DNA from 3 places in the Bradyrhizobium sp. 930_D9_N1_4 genome. Region 3 is predicted to be linked to each of the others. Evidence: predicted binding sites of a transcription regulator. Region 3 holds the regulator's gene; each other region holds the start of a gene.
What was found. Region 3 encodes PhoB, which activates phosphate uptake and scavenging genes when phosphate is short. Its sites were predicted from a motif close to TGTCATNNANCTGTCAT; they were not measured.

Region 1 (6,388 bases), 2.7 Mb from region 3:
CCCTGGATGTGCTCGATGATGCGCTTGCGCAAGGTCAGCGGCGACACCGCCATCTTTTCGAGATCGCTCGGCGCGGCATAGCCGGTGATGAAGTTGAACACGCGCGCGGCGTCGCGCCCGATGGTCGGTTCCGAGGTGAAGTAGGAGAGGTCGGTGTAGATGCGCGCGGTGACCGGGTGATAATTGCCGGTGCCGGTGTGGACGTAAGTCGTGAGGCTGCCGCCCTCGCGGCGCACCACCATCGACAGCTTTGCGTGCGTCTTCAGTTCGAGGAAGCCGTAGACGACCTGCACGCCGGCGCGTTCGAGGTCGCGCGCCCAGCGGATGTTGGCCTCCTCGTCGAAGCGCGCCTTCAACTCGATCAGCGCGGTGACGGATTTGCCGGCCTCGGCGGCTTCCGCGAGCGCACGCACGATCGGCGAATTGTTGGAGGTGCGGTAGAGCGTCTGCTTGATCGCGACGACGTCGGGGTCGCGCGTGGCCTGCTGGAGGAACTGCACCACCACGTCGAAGGATTCATAGGGGTGATGGACGACGAGATCCTTCTGGCGGATCGCGGCAAAGATGTCGCCGCCATGCTCGCGCACCCGCTCGGGGTGGCGCGGCACGTAGGGGGTGAATTCGAGGTCGGGCCGGTCGAGGCGGGTGAGCTGCGAGAGCTCGTTCATCGCCAGCACACCGTCGACCAGGAACACCTCGTCGTCGGCGGCCGAGAGCGCATGCTGCACGAAGCTGCGCAGCTGCTCCGGCATCTTGGCATCGATCTCGAGCCGGATCACCGAGCCGCGGCGGCGACGCTTCAGCGCGGTTTCGAACAGGCGAACGAGGTCTTCGGCCTCTTCCTCGATTTCGAGCTCGGAGTCGCGGAGGACACGGAAAGAGCCGTGTCCGTGCAGATTGTAGCCGGGGAACAGGCGGTTGATGAACAGCGCGGTCGCCTGTTCCAGCGAGATCAGGCGCACCACCTTGCCCTCGGTCGGCAGCCGGATGAAGCGGTCGATCTTGCCGGGCATGCGGATCAGCGCGTTCATCTGCTTGCCGTCGACGGCGCGCGTGAGCTGGAGCGCGATGGTAAAGCCGAGGCTCGGGATGAACGGGAAGGGGTGGGCGGGGTCGATCGCCAGCGGCGTCAGCAGCGGAAACACGTTGTGGAGGAAGTAGTCCTCGATCCAGCTCCGTTCCGCCTTGGTGACGTCCTTGCCCTCGACCAGTGCGATGCCGACGTCGGCGAGCGTGCCGCGCAAATCGGCCCAGATCGCCTGCTGGTCGCTGGCCAGCTCCGAGACGGTGCGGTTGATCAGCGCGAGCTGCTCGGACGGCGTCAGGCCGTCGGGGCTGCGCTCGGCGATCCCCTCGCGCACCTGGGCCTTGATGCCGGCGACGCGGACCATGAAGAACTCGTCGAGGTTATTCGCCGAAATCGACAGGAATCGCACCCGCTCCAGCACGGGATGGCTGAGATTGACCGATTCCTCCAGGACGCGGCGGTTGAAATGCAGCCAGGACAGCTCGCGATTGATGAATCGCTCGGGGCTCGAGGCGATTGCGGGCAGACCCTCGGTCTCCGTGGCTTTTTCTTTCGTTTCAACAGCTTGCGCGGAGTCCATGAGAAGTCGGTCCATCCAGTTCGTCCCAATTTGCGACCTACGCGCAAAATCGGCGGGAGCATGTGTTAGTCCGATGACGTTTCGATGACATTGATGTTCCGCTGCTTCGCCACGTCAAGCGGCCTTGAGGCCGACGGACGGGTCACACGTCCCGGAGCAGCTCTGCGGCCAATGCCCTGGTGACGGGGCGGCCGAGGCGCAGGGCCTCGCTGTCGAGCAGTTCCACGGCCTGCCGGGCGGCGGCCGAAGACCGCTCCAGGCGGGTGGCGAGGTAGCTGACGACGCTCTCATCCACGGCAAGCTGGCGGTCGGCGCAGAATTTGACGATCAGGCCGCGGAAGAGCTGGTCGTCGGGCGGCAGCAGCGAGATGACAGGCACGGTGCGCAGGCGCGAGCGCAGGTCCCGCAGCTCGATCTCCAGTGCCGCCGGCACTTCGCGGCCGGCGAAGAGGACGTAGGCGCCATCCTCGCGGGCGAGGTTCATCAAGTGGAACAGGGCGCGCTCGTCGAATTCCCCGGCCCTGAGGTCTTCGACCACCAGCGCGCCGGTGGCGAGCGCGCCCGGGACGGCTTCGGTGGTCAGGCCATTGGCCGCGGCCGAGCGTGCGCCGGCATCTTCGGCCCAGATCGCGGCGAGATGGCTCTTGCCGCTGCCTTCCGGGCCGGCCAGCCACATGATCCTGTTCGGCCATTCCGGCCAGGCGTCGATGAGGGCAAGACCGGCCTCGTTGGCGGGGCCTTCGAGGAAATTGTCCCGGCTGAGGCTCTCCGCATGCGGAAGCGAGAACGCCAATTGTCGGGGATGAACGCGGCCTGCCACGCTTGCTTTGCTCCGTGCCGGCGCACCGGCCTGGTTTGAAGAAATTCGACTTGATCGAGCCGGAGTTGGCCTTTTACGGGGCCGCTTCCGGGCTCATTTGGCTCGATCGCGCTACTTGGCCTCGATCGTACTCATGTGCCGCAGCCACTCGACGAGGTACAGCGACACCGAGGAGAGCGTGAAGACCGTGACGAGGCCCATCAGGATCATATCATAAGGGCTCGGCCTGAAACCGAAGGCGAGAGAAGCCAGCACCAGTGCGGCATAGGACACCTGGGCCGCGGTGTTGAGCTTGGACACTTTCGACGGCTTCATCTCGACCGGCTTGTCGAACAGCCAGGACACGATCACAGCCGTGACGATCATGATGTCGCGCGACACCACCAGGATCACGATCCAGCGCGGGATGTCGCCCCAGATGCCGAGGGCGAGGTAGATCGACACCAGCAGCGCCTTGTCGGCGAGCGGGTCGAGCAGGGCGCCGAGCTCGCTCGTCATGTTGAAGCGCTTGGCCAGAAAGCCGTCGACGGCATCGCTGATGCCGGCAATCAGGAAGACGGCGAACGCCACCTCCATTTGGCTCGACACGATGGCCCAGACGATGATCGGGACCAGCAGGATGCGGCCCAGGGTAATGATATTCGGAATACTCACGCGGCGCTTCCCGGCACCCAACTTGACCTCAAATCCGGCCCCGTTGGAGGCTGAACCGGTTGATATCTACATACTATAGGGTGCGGCGCGACGCTTGCCATTGCGTGTCCCCGGAATTCGACGTAACCAGCCGCAAACCCACTGGAAATCGGGCATGACCGACCGCAAAAACGGCCTTACCTACGCCGATTCAGGCGTCGATATCGACGCGGGCAACCGCCTGGTCGATATGATCAAGCCGATGGTGCGCGCCACTGCACGGCCCGGCGCCGACGCCGAGATCGGCGGATTCGGTGGCCTGTTCGACCTCAAGGCAGCCGGATTCAGGGACCCCATCCTGGTCGCGGCCACCGACGGCGTCGGTACCAAGGTCAAGATCGCGATCGAAACCGGCCTGCATGGCGGGATCGGCATCGACCTCGTCGCCATGAGCGTCAACGACCTCGTGGTGCAAGGCGCCGAGCCGCTGTTCTTTCTGGACTATTTCGCCTGCGGCAAGCTCGACCCGGAGGCGACTGCCTCGATCGTCGCGGGCGTTGCCGAGGGCTGCCGCGAATCCGGCTGCGCCCTGATCGGCGGCGAGACCGCCGAGATGCCCGGCCTTTACAAGGACGGCGACTACGACCTCGGCGGTTTTGCCGTCGGGGCGGCGGAGCGGGGCACGCTGCTGCCGCGCAAGGACATCGCCGCGGGCGATGCCGTGATCGGCCTGGCCTCGTCGGGCGTGCACTCCAACGGCTTCTCGCTGGTGCGCAAGATCGTGGAACAATCCGGTCTCGGCTTCGAGGCGCCTGCGCCTTTTTCTCCCGTGATGACCCTTGGCGGCGCGCTGCTGACGCCGACGCGCCTCTACGTCAAATCTTGCCTGCGTGCGATCCGCGAGACCGGCGCGGTAAAGGGGCTCGCCCACATCACAGGCGGCGGTTTCACCGACAACATTCCGCGCGTGCTGCCGAGCCATCTCGGTGTCGGCATTGACCTTGCGCGCCTGCCGGTGCTGCCGGTGTTCAAATGGCTGGCCGCACAAGCCGGCATTGCCGAGCTGGAAATGCTGCGCACCTTCAACTGCGGCATCGGCATGATCGCGATCGTCGAGCCCGACAAGGTCGATCAGGTCGTGCAGGTCTTCACCGAAGCCGGCGAGACCGTGGCGCAGCTCGGCACCGTGATTCCGGCCGAGGGCGAGCACCGCGTCGTCTATAACGGCCATCTCGACATGGCTCTGTGATGACTGGCGCTGCGTTGAAGCGCCGCGTCGCCATCCTGATTTCCGGCCGCGGCTCCAACATGTCCGCGCTGATCAGGGCCGCTGCGGTTGCGGATTTCCCGGCGGAGATCTCGCTCGTCATCTCGAACAAGGCCGATGCGGTGGGGCTCGAACGGGCCGTGGCGAGCGGCGTGAAGACGCTGGTGATCGAGAGCAAGCCGTTCGGCAAGGATCGCGCCGGTTTCGAGAAGGTGCTGCAGGCTGCGCTGGATGAGCACGGCATCGAGCTGATCTGCCTCGGCGGCTTCATGCGCCTGTTCACGGCCGAGTTCACCAAGACGTGGTACGGGCGGATGCTCAACATCCATCCGTCGCTGCTCCCGTCGTTCCCCGGCCTCGACCCGCACGGCCAGGCCCTGCGCGCCGGCGTCAAACTGTCTGGCGCGACAGTGCACTTCGTGATCCCCGAGACCGACGCCGGCCCGATCGTGATGCAGGGGGCGGTGCCCGTCAGCGACCACGACACCGGCGCGACGCTGTCGGAGCGCATTCTCGAAGTCGAGCACCGCATCTATCCCGAAGCGCTTCGGCTGCTCGCGACCGGCAAGGTCCGGATCGAGGGGGACGTATGCAGGACGGCAGGCAGCGCGGCGTCGGAGAATTTCCTGATCGCGCCCGTGGTGAGTTGAAGCGCCGCCGCGTTTCGACGTCCCAAACAAAATCCCCCGGCAGAGCCGGGGGCATCGTCACGATCTCTCGCGCGAAGCTTTGAGAGAAATCAGGAGACCTTGAGGTTTTCCGCGGAGGCTTTGCCGCGGTTCTCCACGAGGTCGTATTCAACCACCTGGTTTTCATTGAGGGTCGAGAGTCCGGCGCGCTCGACGGCGGAGATGTGGACGAACACGTCCTTATCGCTGCCGTTCGGCTTGATGAACCCATAGCCCTTGGTCGGGTTGAACCATTTGACGGTGCCCTTTTGCGGCATCGGTCATCTCCTCCACTAGATACGAAAAAGACGCGGCCGCCTTTTCGCGTGCCACGCCACAAACGGGCTTCCGGAAGTCTGTTCGAGTCTCAATGTCGCGAAACGCACAGCCGAGCGGCCAATTCCGATTGTGTCCAATATTGCAACATGAAAATGGCGCGTTAGCAAGTCGCGCGCGAATTTCAAGACCGGGCCAGATGTCGCCCTCGGCAATTTGCGACCTGTGGCAAGGGAACCACAATCGAGGCAATAGCCGCCTTGTCGCGTGCCAACAGGTTGACCCTTCGTGGCAGTTCGGCACAAATCGCCGCAGCGCTTGCTGTTCGTGTTGCATTTTTGCGCGCCGCCACTTTGCTTCGGGATTCATCGTCATGTGCTGCACCCCGCAGCTCTCCGGGACACGGCAGACGAGCGGGCTGGACCGGGTCCGCCGGACCGCGGCGGCGCGTGTCGTGACGCTTGTCCTGGCGTTTGTGCTCGTCGTGACGATGTCGATGACATCAGCCTTCGCCCAAAGCCCGACGCCGACCCCCACGCCGACCCCGACCCCTACGGCATCTCCGACCCCGGTGCCGAGCGCGACCAATTACGACCAGTCGGCCGGCAACAGCGCGCTCAATCTCGGCTCCAATTTCCTGGAGCGGTTGGGCAACCAGGCCTCGGGCGGGGTCAACCGGGCGTTCCGCACCAACCCCGGCGGCGGCGGGGCGTCGGCGAGCACGGAAGATCCACGCTATCGGACCTGGTTCGAAGGCTACGGCATTTCGGTTCGGACCGATGCGCAAGGCGATTTCGTCGGCGACAAGCGCAAGACGTTCGGCGGCGTCGCCGGGATCGGCGCGCGGGTCGCGCCGGGCGTCAATCTCGGCTTCTCGGTCGATCAGAGCCACACCGACATCGATGTGCCGCTGGCGCTCCAGTCGGCGACGCTCGACCTGACGCAAATCGGCATCAACGGTTCGGTCGACAAGGGCCCATGGACCTGGGCCTTCGCGGTGGTGCACGGTTTCGGAAAAGTTCGTTCCAGCCGGGACACCGGCTTTGGTCTTGCGACCGCGGGCTATCGCGCCGCGGTCGACGGCGCGCTGACCGAGATCAGCTATTACTGGACCAAG
Region 2 (6,388 bases), 590 kb from region 3:
TGGTTCAAGCAGGTAGCGGGAGGGCTGTGGATGGGGCATGGCGGCAGTCCCGCCCGTTCCGCCATCTGATGTGTCAGCCATGTCTCCGAACGCCCCATTGGCGATTTTGTCCGGGTCAAGCTGACAGGCCTCGGCGTAAGGATTTTGCGCGGCGAATTTTCCGAGTGAAAACAGACCGCCGGCTACTGTGCATGGGGTTGTTTTTGCGCTTTTTGTTACCCCGGCCCTTCGGAACCCGTCAGGCCTCGATTCGCGTCCGACCGTCGCCACTGAACAGGTGCAGCTTCGGCCGTATCGCCGCGACGCGGATTTTCTGGCCGATCGGCGGAGCCTCGGAACCCGGGATGCGGACAATGACCTCACCGGGCGGCAGCTCGCCGGGGGTGGCGGCGACGCGCTGCTCGTCCTGAGCACGCGAGCCGTAAACAAAAGTTTCGGCGCCGACACGTTCGATCGCTTCCACGGTGAGCGGCAAGGCGATGCCGCCTGCCGGAGTCTGGTCGGTGATGACGAAGTCTTCGGGGCGGATGCCGAGAATGCCGGCCTCGCCTGCGCCGCCACCGAGCTGCGACTTGATCTCGTCCGCGCGCGTCGACATCAAATTCATCGGCGGCGCCCCGATGAAGGAGGCCACAAAAGTCGTCGCCGGCTTCTCGTAGATCGCGAGGGGATTGCCGACCTGTTCGACCTGGCCGCCATTCATCACGACGAGCACGTCGGCGAGCGTCATCGCCTCGAGCTGGTCGTGCGTGACGTAGATCGACGTCGTGTTGAGCCGGCGCTGCAATTTGCGGATCTCGACGCGCATCGCGATGCGCAGCTTGGCGTCGAGATTCGACAGCGGTTCGTCGAACAGAAACACCTTTGGTTGGCGCACGATGGCGCGGCCCATGGCGACGCGCTGACGCTGGCCGCCGGAGAGCTGGCGCGGCTTGCGCTCCAGCATCGGGATGAGCTCGAGCACGCGCGCGGCTTCGTCGACGCGGGTCTTGACCTCGGCCTCCTTCATGCCGCGGTTGCGCAGGCCGTAGGCCATGTTGTTGAAGACGCTCATATGCGGATAGAGCGCGTAGTTCTGGAACACCATCGCGATGTCGCGATCGGCGGGTTCGACCTGGTTGACGACCCGGCCGCCGATGTCGATCTCGCCGCCGGTGACGGTTTCGAGGCCTGCGACCATGCGCAGCAGCGTGGACTTGCCGCAGCCGGAGGGACCGACCAGCACGCAGAACTGGCCGTCGGCGACATCGACGTTGACGCCCTTGATGGCCTCGAAGCCGCCGGGATAGGTCTTGCGGACGTTGCGCAGGGTGACGTTGGCCATAACTCTCTACTTCTCCGTCTCGACCAGGCCGCGCACGAACAGTTTCTGCATGGCGACGACGACGAACACCGGCGGCAGCATCGCCAGCACGGCGGTGGCCATCACGATCGGCCATTCGGTCAGCGCGTCGGTGGTGGTGATCATCTTGCGGATGCCGACCTGGATGGTCTGCATGTCGTCGCGCGTGGTGATGAGCAGCGGCCAGAGATATTGGTTCCAGCCGAGGATGAAAAGGATCACGAACAGTGCCGCCATGTTGGTGCGCGACAGCGGCAGCAGCGTGTCCCAGAAGAAGCGCAAGGGACCGGCGCCGTCGATGCGCGAGGCCTCCAGCAGCTCGTCCGGCACGGTCATGAAGAATTGCCGGAACAGCAGCGTCGCGGTGGCCGACGCGATCAGCGGCAGCGCGAGACCCGCATAGCTGTCGAGCATGTGCAGATCGGCGACGATCTTGTAGGTCGGATAGATGCGGACCTCGACCGGGAGCATCAGCGTGATGAAGATGATCCAGAAGATCGCCATCCGGAACGGAAAGCGGAAATACACGATCGCATAGGCCGAGATGATCGAGATCGCGATCTTGCCGATCGCGATGGCCAGCGCCATCACCAGCGAGTTCAGCATCATGTTGCCGACGGGCTCGCGGGTCGAGCCGCTCGTGCCGACGAAGATGGTCTGGTAGTAGACCTCGAAGAAATGGCCGCCCGGCAGCAGCGACATCTGTCCGTTCGCGATCAGCGCGTTGTCCTGGGTCGAGGCGACGAACGCGACGTAGACGGGGAATGCGACGATCGCGATCCCGATCCAGAGAATGGCGTGCGCGACGTAGCGTCGAAAACCTTCTTCCTCGACCATCAGTAGGTCACCTTGCGTTCGACGAAGCGGAACTGGATTCCCGTCAGCACGATGACCATCACCATCAGGATCACCGATTGCGCCGCGGAGCTGCCGAGATTGCCGCCGAGCAGGCCGTCGGAATAAACCTTGTAGACCAGCGTGACCGTCGACGTTCCCGGCCCGCCGCGTGTCATGGTGTCGATGATGCCGAAAGTGTCGAAGAAGGCGTAGACGATGTTGACGACCAGCAGGAAGAAGATGGTCGGCGACAGCAGCGGGAAGGTCACGGTCCAGAACCTGCGCATCGGGCGCGCGCCGTCGATCGCGGCGGCCTCGAATACGCTCTTCGGGATGGCTTGCAGGCCGGCGAGGAAGAACAGGAAATTGTAGGAGATCTGCTTCCACGCGGCGGCGAGGATGATCAGCGCCGCGGCCTGGTCGCCATCGAGCAGCGGATTCCAGTCGACGCCCAAATTGCGCAGATAGCGCGAGAGCACGCCGAGCGAGGGATGCAGCATGAAGATCCAGAGCACGCCGACGACGGGCGGCGCCACCGCATAGGGCCAGATCAGCAGCGTGCGGTAGAGCATCGAGCCGCGCAGCGGCTTGTCCGCCATCACCGCGAGCAGCAGCGCGAACGACAGCGACGACACCGCGATGGCGAACGAGAAGAGGAAGGTCCGGACGATCGCCTCGAAATAGGCGGGGTCCTTGAAGAGGTCGATATAATTCTCGAACCAGACGAAGGTGGTCGACAGGCCGAAGGCGTCCTGGAGCAGGAACGACTGGATCACCGCCTGGAACGCCGGCCAGTAAAAGAAAATCAGGACGATCGCCAGCTGCGGCGCGACCAGCGCGTAGGGCAATAGCTTGGACTGGAAAATGGCCTGTTTTTGCATGATGGGCGGCGTCGGCGGGCCCTGCGGCCTGCCGACGCCTTCACCTTATTTTACAGCGGTCTTTTCGAACTGACGCAGCATCGTGTTGCCGCGTTCGACGGCGGCGTCGAGCGCCTGCTTGGCGGTCTTCTTGCCGGCCAGCGCCTGCTCGATCTCTTCCGACCAGACGTCACGCAGCTGGACCATGTTGCCGAGGCGCAGACCGCGGGAATTCTCGGTCGGCTCCTTGTTGGTCAGCTCGAGCAGCGGGGTCTCGAGATAGGGCTGGTCCTTGTAGAAGCCTTCGGCCTTGGCCTTCTCGTAAGCCGCCTTCGTGATCGGCAGATAGCCAGAGGCCTTGTGGATGTAGACCTGACGGTCGGTATCGGAGAGGAACGTCAGGAACTTCGCGACGCCCTTGTATTCGTCGGCCGACTTGCCGCCCATGACCCAGAGCGATGCGCCGCCGATGATCGAGTTCTGCGGCGCGCCCTTGACGTCCGGATAATACGGCATCGGCACGGCGCCGAAGTTGAACTTGGCCTGCGCCTTGACGTTGCCGAAGAAGGCCGAGGAGGTCAGGTAGATCGCGCATTCGCCCGAGGTGAAGCGGCCTTCGCCGGTGTTGGTGCGGCCGGCATAGTCGTAGACCTTGGTCTTCTGCAGCTCGACCAGGGTTTCGAGATGCTTGACCTGCAGCGGACCGTTGAACTCGAGCACGGTGTCGAAACCGTCGAGGCCGTTGGCCTTGCTGGCGAGCGGCACGTTGTGCCAGGCGGAGAGCTGCTCGAGATTGACCCAGGTGACCCAGGAGCCCGAGAAGCCGCAGGTGTCGTGACCGGCAGCCTTCAGCTTCTTGGCGGCCTCGAAGGTTTCGGGCCAGGTCTTCGGGATCTCGACATTGGCCTTCTTGAGTTCGTCGAGGTTGACCCACATCACGGTCGACGACGAGTTGAAGGGGAAGGACAGCATCTCGCCCTTCGAGGTCGAGTAGTAGCCGGTGATGGCGGGCAGGTAGATCTTGGGATCGAACTTCTCGCCGGCATCGGCCATCAGCTTGTAGACGGGCTTCACGGCGCCGGTTGCGGCCATCATGGTCGCGGTGCCGACTTCGAACACCTGCATGATGTGCGGGGCGTTGCCGGCACGGAACGCGGCAATGCCGGCGTTCATCGTATCGGGATAGTTGCCCTTGTAGGTCGGGATCACCTTGTAGTCGGTCTGTGACGCGTTGAAGTCGGTGGCGAGCTTGACGATGACGTCGTTGTTGGCGCCGGTCATCGCGTGCCACCACTGGATTTCAGTCGCGGCCCATGCCGGCGACGCGCCAAAACCAACGGTGACTGCAAGCGCGGCAGCCGCGCCAAAGTGTCGAAGAGCCATCAAGAAACCTCCCTTGGGCCGTCAAAAATGATCGCTTGCGCTAGCAGCGCCATATGACGTTCACATGACTGTGTAAGCGGGAGAAACGAAAGCGGCAAGCGCTGGAAAAGGGAAGCCGTCAAATAGGCGAAGACGAAGCGGACAGCCTCCTCCGTTCGCGGTGCACATGCGCGCCCGCGCCGCAGTGCGGCATCGATTGTGTGAGGCAGCCGTCAGGCCGCGAGCTCCGAAACCTATGCCCGACCCTCTCCCGCAAGCGGGAGAGGGAGCGCATCACCTCAGCGCTTGCGCTCGGGGCCGCAGACGGTGCCTTGCTCGACCATCGCGTCGATCTCGGCCTTGGAATACCCGAACTCGCCCAGCACCTCCTGTGCGTGCTGGCTGAATTTCGGCGGCAGCCGGCGCAGGTTCGGCTTGCTGCGATCGAGCCGGATCGGCGAGGCCACGCCCTTGTACCAGTCCTTCTCGATGACATCGCCGCGCGCGATCGTGTGCGGATTCGTCAACGCCTGGTCGATCTTCTGCACGGGGCCTGCGGGAAGCCCTGCGGCGAGCAGGCGATTGCACAGCGGCTCGGCCTCGTGCTGGCTGAACACCGCGGCAAGCTCGGCGCGCAGCGCCTCGCGATTGGCGATGCGGTCCTTGTTGCGGGCAAAGCGCGGATCGGTGCCGAGCTCGGGCTTGCCGATCTCCTTGGCGAGCTTGCGGAAGGTGCCGTCATTGCCGACGCCGATGAAGATGTTGTCGGTCTTGGTCGGGAAGATCGCGTAAGGCACGAGGTTCGGGTGCTCGTTGCCGGTGAGCGACGGCGGCTTGCCGTGCATGAAATAATTCGCGGTGTGCGGATGCATGATGGCGAGGCCGGTTTCGTACAGCGTCGTCTCCAGGAACTGGCCGAGCCCTGAGCGCTGCCGCTCCGACAGCGCCATCAGGATGCCGATCGCGGCATACAGTCCGGTGCCGATGTCGACCAGGGGCACGCCGATCCGCATCGGTCCGCTCTCGGGCGAGCCGGTCGCCGCGATCATGCCGGTCATGGCCTGGATGATGGCGTCATAGCCGGGATTGCCGCCGCGCGGACCGTCGGCGCCGAAGCCGCAGATCCGGCAATGTACGAGGCGCGGATATTTCTGGCTGAGGACGTCGTTGCCGATGCCCCATTTCTCCAGCGTGCCCGGTTTGAAATTCTCGATCAGGACGTCGGCGGTCTCCAGCATTTTCAGCAGCACGACACGGCCGCCCTCGGAGGCGAGGTCGAGGCCGATCGAGCGCTTGTTGCGGTTGATGCCGATGAAATAGGCGGCGTCTTCGTCGTGGAAGGGAGGGCCCCAGTCGCGCACCTCGTCGCCTGCGGGCGGCTCGACCTTGATCACGTCGGCGCCATGGTCGGCGAGGATCTGGGTGCAGTAGGGACCGCCGAGCACGCGCGTGAGATCGATGACGCGCAGTCCGCTCATTGCGCCCAAAACGGCTTCAGTCATGCCTTCGCTTCCCCTGTGGCGATCATTGATCACAGGCCTAGCGAGGTTTTTTTGAGCCAGCAATGGTTTGGTGCGTAGGGCCGTATGCGGTGCCGCGCTTCTATCCCGCAACGTGGCAAATCAAACGGAAGCGGCCGGCCCGAGGGGGATCTCGGGCCAGCCAATCCGCCGTGTGATCAGACGACCGTCAGGCGAACGTCGACATTGCCGCGGGTGGCATTGGAGTACGGGCACACCTGGTGCGCCTTCTCGACCAGCGCCTCGGCCTCCGCACGGGCGAGGCCAGGCAGCGAGACGGCGAGATCGATGTCGAGACCGAAGCCGCCGGCCGCACGCGGGCCGATGCCGACGGTCGAGGTCACCGATGCGTCGGCCGGAACCTTCGGCCCGCCCTGCGAGGATACGAACTTCATCGCGCCGATGAAGCAGGCGGCATAGCCGGCCGCAAACAGCTGCTCGGGATTGTTGCCGGCACCGCCGCCGCC
Region 3 (6,388 bases):
GCCGAGCTGGCGCATGGCGACGTCGAACGACACGCGGGTGCGGGTCGAGGGACGCTCGAAGATCATCGCCAGCGTCTTGCCTTCGAGCGGCCTCACCGGCTGATGCGCCTTCTGCTTCGCCTTCATGGCGGAGGAGGCTGCGAGCATGCTCTTGAGCTCCGACAGCGGCAGCTCGTTGATATCGAGGAAGTGCTTCGGCGTTTTACTCGGGGACTTGCTCATCAGCTTGCCGCCCGCTTGTTGCCGGCAAGCGCAGTGCAGGCACGCTCTAACCGCCCGACGCTGTCCTCGATCTCCGCTTCGGTGACGATCAAGGGTGGCAGGAAGCGCACGACGTTGTCGCCGGCGCCGACGGTGAGCAGTTTTTCGTTGCGCAGCGCCGCGACCAGGTCGCCGGAGGGCACCACGGCCTTGATGCCGATCAGAAGCCCCTCGCCGCGCACTTCGCTGACGACATCAGGATGCCGGTCGATCACGGAAGCGAGCTTCTGCTTGAGCAGCAGCGACATCCTCTGCACGTGGTCGAAGAAGCCGGGCTTGAGCATCACGTCGAGCACGGCATTCGCCGCCGCGATCGCCAACGGATTGCCGCCGAAGGTCGAGCCGTGGGAGCCCGGCCCCATCCCGGACGCCGCATCCGCGGTCGCCAGGATCGCGCCGATCGGGAAGCCGCCGCCGAGCGCCTTCGCCAGCGACATCACGTCGGGTGTCACACCGGTGCGCCGATGCGCGAACAGATCGCCGGTGCGGCCCATGCCGGTCTGCACCTCGTCGAACGCGAGCAGCAGGCCCTTCTCGTCGCAAAGCTGGCGCAACGCCCTCAGGAAGGAAGGCGTCGCCGAGCGCACGCCGCCCTCGCCCTGGATCGGCTCGATCAGGATGCCGGCGGTCTGCGGACCGATCGCCTTCTTCACGGCCTCGATGTCACCGTGCGGGATCTGGTCGAAACCATCCATCGGCGGTCCAAAACCTTCGAGATATTTTGCCGAGCCCGTCGCAGCCAGCGTTGCCAGCGTGCGGCCGTGGAAGGCGCCTTCGAAGGTGATGATGCGATAGCGTTCCGGGTGCCCCTTGGAGAAGTGATGATGGCGGACCAGCTTGATCACACCCTCCAGCGCCTCGGCGCCGGAATTGCAGAAGAACACGAAGTCCGCAAAGCTCTCATGGCACAGGCGCGCGGCAAGCTTTTCGCCGTCCGGGCTCTGGAACAGGTTCGACATGTGCCAGAGCTTCGTCGCCTGCTCCTGCAACGCCGTGACCAGCGCGGGATGGGCATGGCCGAGCGCGTTCACGGCGACGCCGGAGGTAAAATCGAGGTAGCGGTCGCCATTGGTCGCGATCAGCCAGCAGCCTTCGCCGCGCTCGAAACCGAGGTCGGACCTGGCGAAAACGGGGAGCAAATGCGGCGCTGCGCTGTTAGTCATGACGGTCACTTGATTGTTGCGGACGGTGTGAGCGTGCATTGCGCAACGCACCATCAACCGGCCCGGAAAACGAAACGTGCCGCCTTTTAAGGGCGGCACGTGGGGCTATCTTATGCCTGGCAAGACGGGTGTCAATGCCGCCCGGAAAGCCTCGCGAAACGCAGAATCCGTAGTCTTGCGGTGGCGATTTGCGGGATTTTCGCCACGGAACATGTGGAAGCGAGTCGGCGGACTCTTGCGCGTGAGTCACGCCATATTGTAGCGTTTGGCTTGTCAGATACGACATCTCGTGCGGCAGTTCTGATCCCAAGAGTCCTCTTGTACCGGCGTAAGCGTTCGGGCGTTCAAGTTGCGCCCGGCGAGCCTTAAGGGATTCTGGCGGCACGGGTTTTTCGAAGCTTAGGCATTCGCTGTGCGGCCCCAGGATGGCAGGCGCCGGCGAAGGAAAGGGTGCAATGACGGTTTTGACCTGGTCGGATGATCGCGTCGAGCAGCTGAAAAAGCTCTGGGAGGCCGGACTTTCGGCCAGCCAGATCGCGGCAGAGCTCGGTAATGTCACCCGCAACGCCGTGATCGGCAAGGTGCACAGGCTCGGCCTGTCCGGCCGCGCCAAGAGCCCCTCATCCGCTGCGCCCCGGCCGCGCAAGGCGCGTCCCGCCCAGCACATGATGCGGGTGAGCCGTCCCATCGCACGCGGCAACACCGCGCTGGCGCAGGCCTTCGAGGTCGAAGTCGAGGCTGAACCGGTTACTTACGACAACGTGGTGCCGATGAGCCAGCGGCTGTCGCTGCTGGAGCTGAACGAAGCCACCTGCCACTGGCCGGTCGGCGATCCCTCGAGCCCGGATTTCTTCTTCTGCGGCGGCAAGGCGCTCTCGGGCCTGCCTTACTGCGCCCAGCACTCGCGCGTCGCGTATCAGCCGGCCGCTGATCGTCGCCGTGCACCGGCAAAGCCCGGGCCGCGCTGAGCACGGCCTCAGGCGACATCGAGAAAAAGAAAAGCGCGCCATCCGGCGCGCTTTTTTGTTGGCTTATTGGCCGTTAGCTTGACGCCTGCTCTGCCTTCGCAAAGCGGTCGTCGAGCGCGTAGCCGGCGCCGCGGACGGTGCGGATCGGATCCTGCTCGCGGCCGAGATTGAGCAACTTGCGCAGGCGGCCGATATGGACGTCGACGGTGCGCTCGTCGATATAGATGTCGCGGCCCCAGACGCTGTCGAGCAGCTGCTCGCGCGAGAACACCCGGCCCGGATGCTCCAAGAAGAACTCCAGCAGGCGATATTCGGTCGGGCCGAGATCGATCGGCCGGCCCGAGCGCGCCACGCGGCGCTTGTCGCGGTCGAGCTCGATGTCGCCATAGGCGAGCACGGTGGCGAGCCGCTCGGGGCTAGCGCGCCTGAGCAGGCCCTTCACACGCGCCAACAGCTCCGGCACCGAGAACGGCTTGACGATGTAGTCGTCGGCACCGGTCGCTAGCCCGCGGACCCGCTCGCTCTCCTCACCGCGTGCGGTGAGCATGATGATCGGGAGCTGCTTGGTCTCGGGGCGGGTACGAAGCCGCCGGCACAATTCGATGCCTGACAGCCCCGGCAGCATCCAGTCGAGCACGATCAGATCGGGGATGTGCTCCTTGAGGCGGGTGTCGGCGTCGTCGCCGCGCATCACCGTCTCGACGTCATAGCCGTCGCCTTCGAGGTTGTAGCGAAGCAGCTCGGTGAGAGCTTCCTCGTCTTCAACCACCATAATGCGTGCGCCCATCGGGTCGTCGCTCCTTCAGGAAATCAGGTATTCGGGACCGACGTGGCGAAAGTCGTCATGTCGCCCTTCGGACGCTTGTCGGTGATCGCCTGTCCCTCGATCATGTAGAACACGGTCTCGGCGATGTTGGTGGCGTGGTCGCCGATGCGCTCGATGTTCTTGGCGCAGAACATCAGATGGATACAGAACGAGATGTTGCGCGGATCCTCCATCATGTAGGTGAGGAGCTCGCGGAACAGCGATGTGCAGATGGCGTCGACTTCCTCGTCGCCCTTCCACACCGCCATCGCCGCCGGCAGGTCGTGCGCGGCGTAGGCGTCCAGCACCGACTTGACCTGCTGCTGCACGAGGTCGGTCATGTGCTCGAGGCCGCGGAACAGTTTGAGCGGATGGAAGTCCGTCTCCAGCGCCGCGACGCGCTTGCCCATGTTCTTGGCGAGGTCGCCGATGCGTTCGAGATCGGTGGCGACGCGCATCGCGCCGACGATCTCGCGCAGATCGACCGCCATCGGCTGGCGGCGTGCGATGGTGAGAACGGCACGCTCCTCGATCTTCTTCTGGAGCGCGTCCAGCTCGGCGTCGATGGTGACGACGCGCTGACCGAGCGCGACGTCGCGGCGGATCAATGCGCCGACGGAATCGACGATCATGCGCTCGGCGATGCCGCCCATCTCGGCGACCAGGCGGGTGAGTTCCTGCAGGTCGGTGTCGAAGGCTTTTGCGGTATGTTCAGAACCCATGTCCCGTCTCCTCAGCCGAACCGGCCGGTGATGTAATCCTGCGTGCGCCGATCGCTCGGCGACGTGAAGATCTTGTTGGTGTCGTCGAACTCGATCAGCTCGCCGAGATACATGAAGGCGGTCTTGCCGGAGACGCGCGCCGCCTGCTGCATGTTATGGGTGACGATCGCGATCGTGTAATCCTCGGACAGCTCCTGGATCAGCTCCTCGACCTTGGCGGTCGAGATCGGGTCGAGCGCCGAGCAGGGCTCGTCGAACAGGATCACCTCGGGCCGTACCGCGACGGTGCGGGCGATGCAGAGGCGCTGCTGCTGGCCGCCGGAGAGCGACAGGCCGGAGGCATTGAGCTTGTCCTTGACCTCGTTCCAGAGCGCGCCGCCACGCAGCGCCTTCTCGACGCGGCCATCCATCTCGGATTTCGAGATCTTCTCATAGAGGCGGATGCCGAACGCGATGTTCTCGTAGATCGTCATCGGGAACGGCGTCGGCTTCTGGAACACCATGCCGACGCGGGCGCGCAGCAGATTGAGGTCCAGCCTGGGGTCGAGGACGTTGGTCTGGTCTAGCATGAGCTGACCGGTGGCGCGCTGGCCCGGATAGAGGTCGTACATCCGGTTGAAGATGCGCAGCAGGGTCGACTTGCCGCAGCCCGACGGGCCGATGAACGCCGTGACGCGGTTGGCGCCGAGCGTCAGGTTGATGTTCTTCAGCGCGTGGTGCTCGCCGTAATAGAAATTGAGGTTGCGAACCGTCACCTTGGCCGGAGCTTCGGGCAGCGGCTGCGAGCCGGGATGGACGGAGGCCGTACTGACGGAAACAGACATGTCGCTCATTTTGCAGTCCTCTCGGCGCTCAGGATGCGTGCGCCAATGTTCAGGGCAAGCACGGTCAAAGTGATCAGCAGGGCGCCGCTCCAGGCCAACTGCTTCCAGTAGGCATAGGGGCTCTGCACGAAGTTGTTGATGGTCACCGGCAGGTTGGCCATCGTCTTGTTCAGGCCCAGGCTGAAGAATTGGTTCGACAGCGCCGTGAACAGCAGCGGCGCGGTCTCGCCGGCGACGCGGGCAGTCGCCAGCATCACGCCGGTGATGAGACCCGACCGGGCCGCACGATAGGCGATCCGCTTGATCACCAGCGAGCGCGGCAGGCCGAGCGCGGAAGCCGCCTCGCGCAGGGGATTCGGCACCAACAGCAGCATGTCCTCGGTCGTGCGCAGCACCACCGGGATCACGATGACGGCAAGCGCAAGGCTGCCTGCGATCGCCGAGAAGCCGCGCATCGGCACCACCACCGCGCCATAGATGAACAGGCCGATGATGATCGAGGGCGCCGAGAGCAGGATGTCGTTGATGAAACGGATCACCGAGGTTAGGCGATCGTTGCGGCCGTATTCGGCAAGATAGGTGCCGGCGAACAGGCCGAGCGGCGCGCCGATGCCGACGCCGATCACCGTCATGATGACCGAACCGACGATGGCGTTGCGCAGGCCGCCTTCGGTCGAGCCCGGAGGCGGAGTGTCCGCGACGAAGAGCTCGAGGTTCAGGCCGGCCAGGCCGTTGAAGAGCAGCGTGACCAGGATCAGCGCGAGCCAGGTGACGCCGAAGACGGCTGCGGCAAAGCAGAGCCCGCGGATGACGACGTCCTTGCGGCGACGGCGCGAATAGATCGGATTGAGGGCCATGACTTTACTTCCCCGCCTTCTTGTCGAGCCGCATCAGCATCAATCGCGCCGCAGCCAGCACGAAGAACGTGAGTACGAACAGCAGGAGACCGAGCAGGATCAGGCCGGACTGATGCAGGCCATCGCTCTCGGCGAACTCGGATGCGATCGCCGCCGAGATCGTGGTGCCCGGCGCGAAGATCGATGAGGAGATACGGAACGAGTTGCCGATGATGAAGGTGACCGCCATGGTCTCGCCGAGCGCGCGGCCCAGCGCCAGCATGACGCCGCCGATGATGCCGACGCGGGTGTAGGGGATGACCACGCTGCGGACGACTTCCCAGGTGGTGCAGCCGACGCCGTAGGCGGCTTCCTTCAGCACCGGCGGCACCGTCTTGAACACGTCGACCGAGATCGAGGTGATGAAGGGCAGCACCATGATGGCGAGGATCAGCGCGGCGTTGAACATGCTGAGATAGGACGGGGGACCCGCGAAGATCGCGCCCAGCACGGGGACGCCGTCGAAGATCCTGATCATGAAGGGCTGGAACGTGTTGGCCAGGAACGGGCCGAGCACGAAGAAGCCCCACATGCCATAGATGATCGAGGGAATGCCGGCGAGCAGCTCGACCGCCATGCCGATCGGGCGGCGCAGCCATTGCGGGCAGAGCTCGGTGAGGAATATTGCAATGCCGAGACCGACCGGAATGGCGATCAGCATCGCGATGAAGGAGGTGACGAGCGTGCCGTACATCGGGCCGAGCGCGCCGAGCACAGGGGGATCTGCTGACGGCGCCCAGCGCTGCGTC

Region 1: a site for PhoB is predicted at 1,681-1,697, ahead of AB7532_RS15880 (RNA degradosome polyphosphate kinase). Genes of this name have one in related genera too.
Region 2: a site for PhoB is predicted at 4,476-4,492, ahead of ugpB (sn-glycerol-3-phosphate ABC transporter substrate-binding protein UgpB). Genes of this name have one in related genera too.

The regions. Positions count from the first base shown of each region.
Region 1 is NZ_CP197236.1:3,400,552-3,406,939, forward strand. Features, by position in the region: gene AB7532_RS15880 (RNA degradosome polyphosphate kinase) at 1-1,607, opposite strand, end outside; gene AB7532_RS15885 (chromosomal replication initiator DnaA) at 1,750-2,427, opposite strand; gene AB7532_RS15890 (CDP-alcohol phosphatidyltransferase family protein) at 2,539-3,081, opposite strand; gene purM (phosphoribosylformylglycinamidine cyclo-ligase) at 3,236-4,309, shown strand; gene purN (phosphoribosylglycinamide formyltransferase) at 4,309-4,977, shown strand; gene AB7532_RS15905 (cold-shock protein) at 5,067-5,273, opposite strand; gene AB7532_RS15910 (autotransporter outer membrane beta-barrel domain-containing protein) at 5,645-6,388, shown strand, end outside.
Region 2 is NZ_CP197236.1:114,920-121,307, reverse strand. Features, by position in the region: gene AB7532_RS00525 (sn-glycerol-3-phosphate import ATP-binding protein UgpC) at 239-1,324, opposite strand; gene ugpE (sn-glycerol-3-phosphate ABC transporter permease UgpE) at 1,331-2,179, opposite strand; gene ugpA (sn-glycerol-3-phosphate ABC transporter permease UgpA) at 2,179-3,060, opposite strand; gene ugpB (sn-glycerol-3-phosphate ABC transporter substrate-binding protein UgpB) at 3,106-4,422, opposite strand; gene AB7532_RS00505 (CaiB/BaiF CoA transferase family protein) at 4,701-5,903, opposite strand; gene AB7532_RS00500 (organic hydroperoxide resistance protein) at 6,080-6,388, opposite strand, start outside.
Region 3 is NZ_CP197236.1:700,967-707,354, reverse strand. Features, by position in the region: gene argF (ornithine carbamoyltransferase) at 1-222, opposite strand, end outside; gene AB7532_RS03280 (aspartate aminotransferase family protein) at 222-1,424, opposite strand; gene AB7532_RS03275 (GcrA family cell cycle regulator) at 1,880-2,392, shown strand; gene phoB (phosphate regulon transcriptional regulator PhoB) at 2,466-3,179, opposite strand; gene phoU (phosphate signaling complex protein PhoU) at 3,203-3,919, opposite strand; gene pstB (phosphate ABC transporter ATP-binding protein PstB) at 3,931-4,752, opposite strand; gene pstA (phosphate ABC transporter permease PstA) at 4,749-5,600, opposite strand; gene pstC (phosphate ABC transporter permease subunit PstC) at 5,605-6,388, opposite strand, start outside.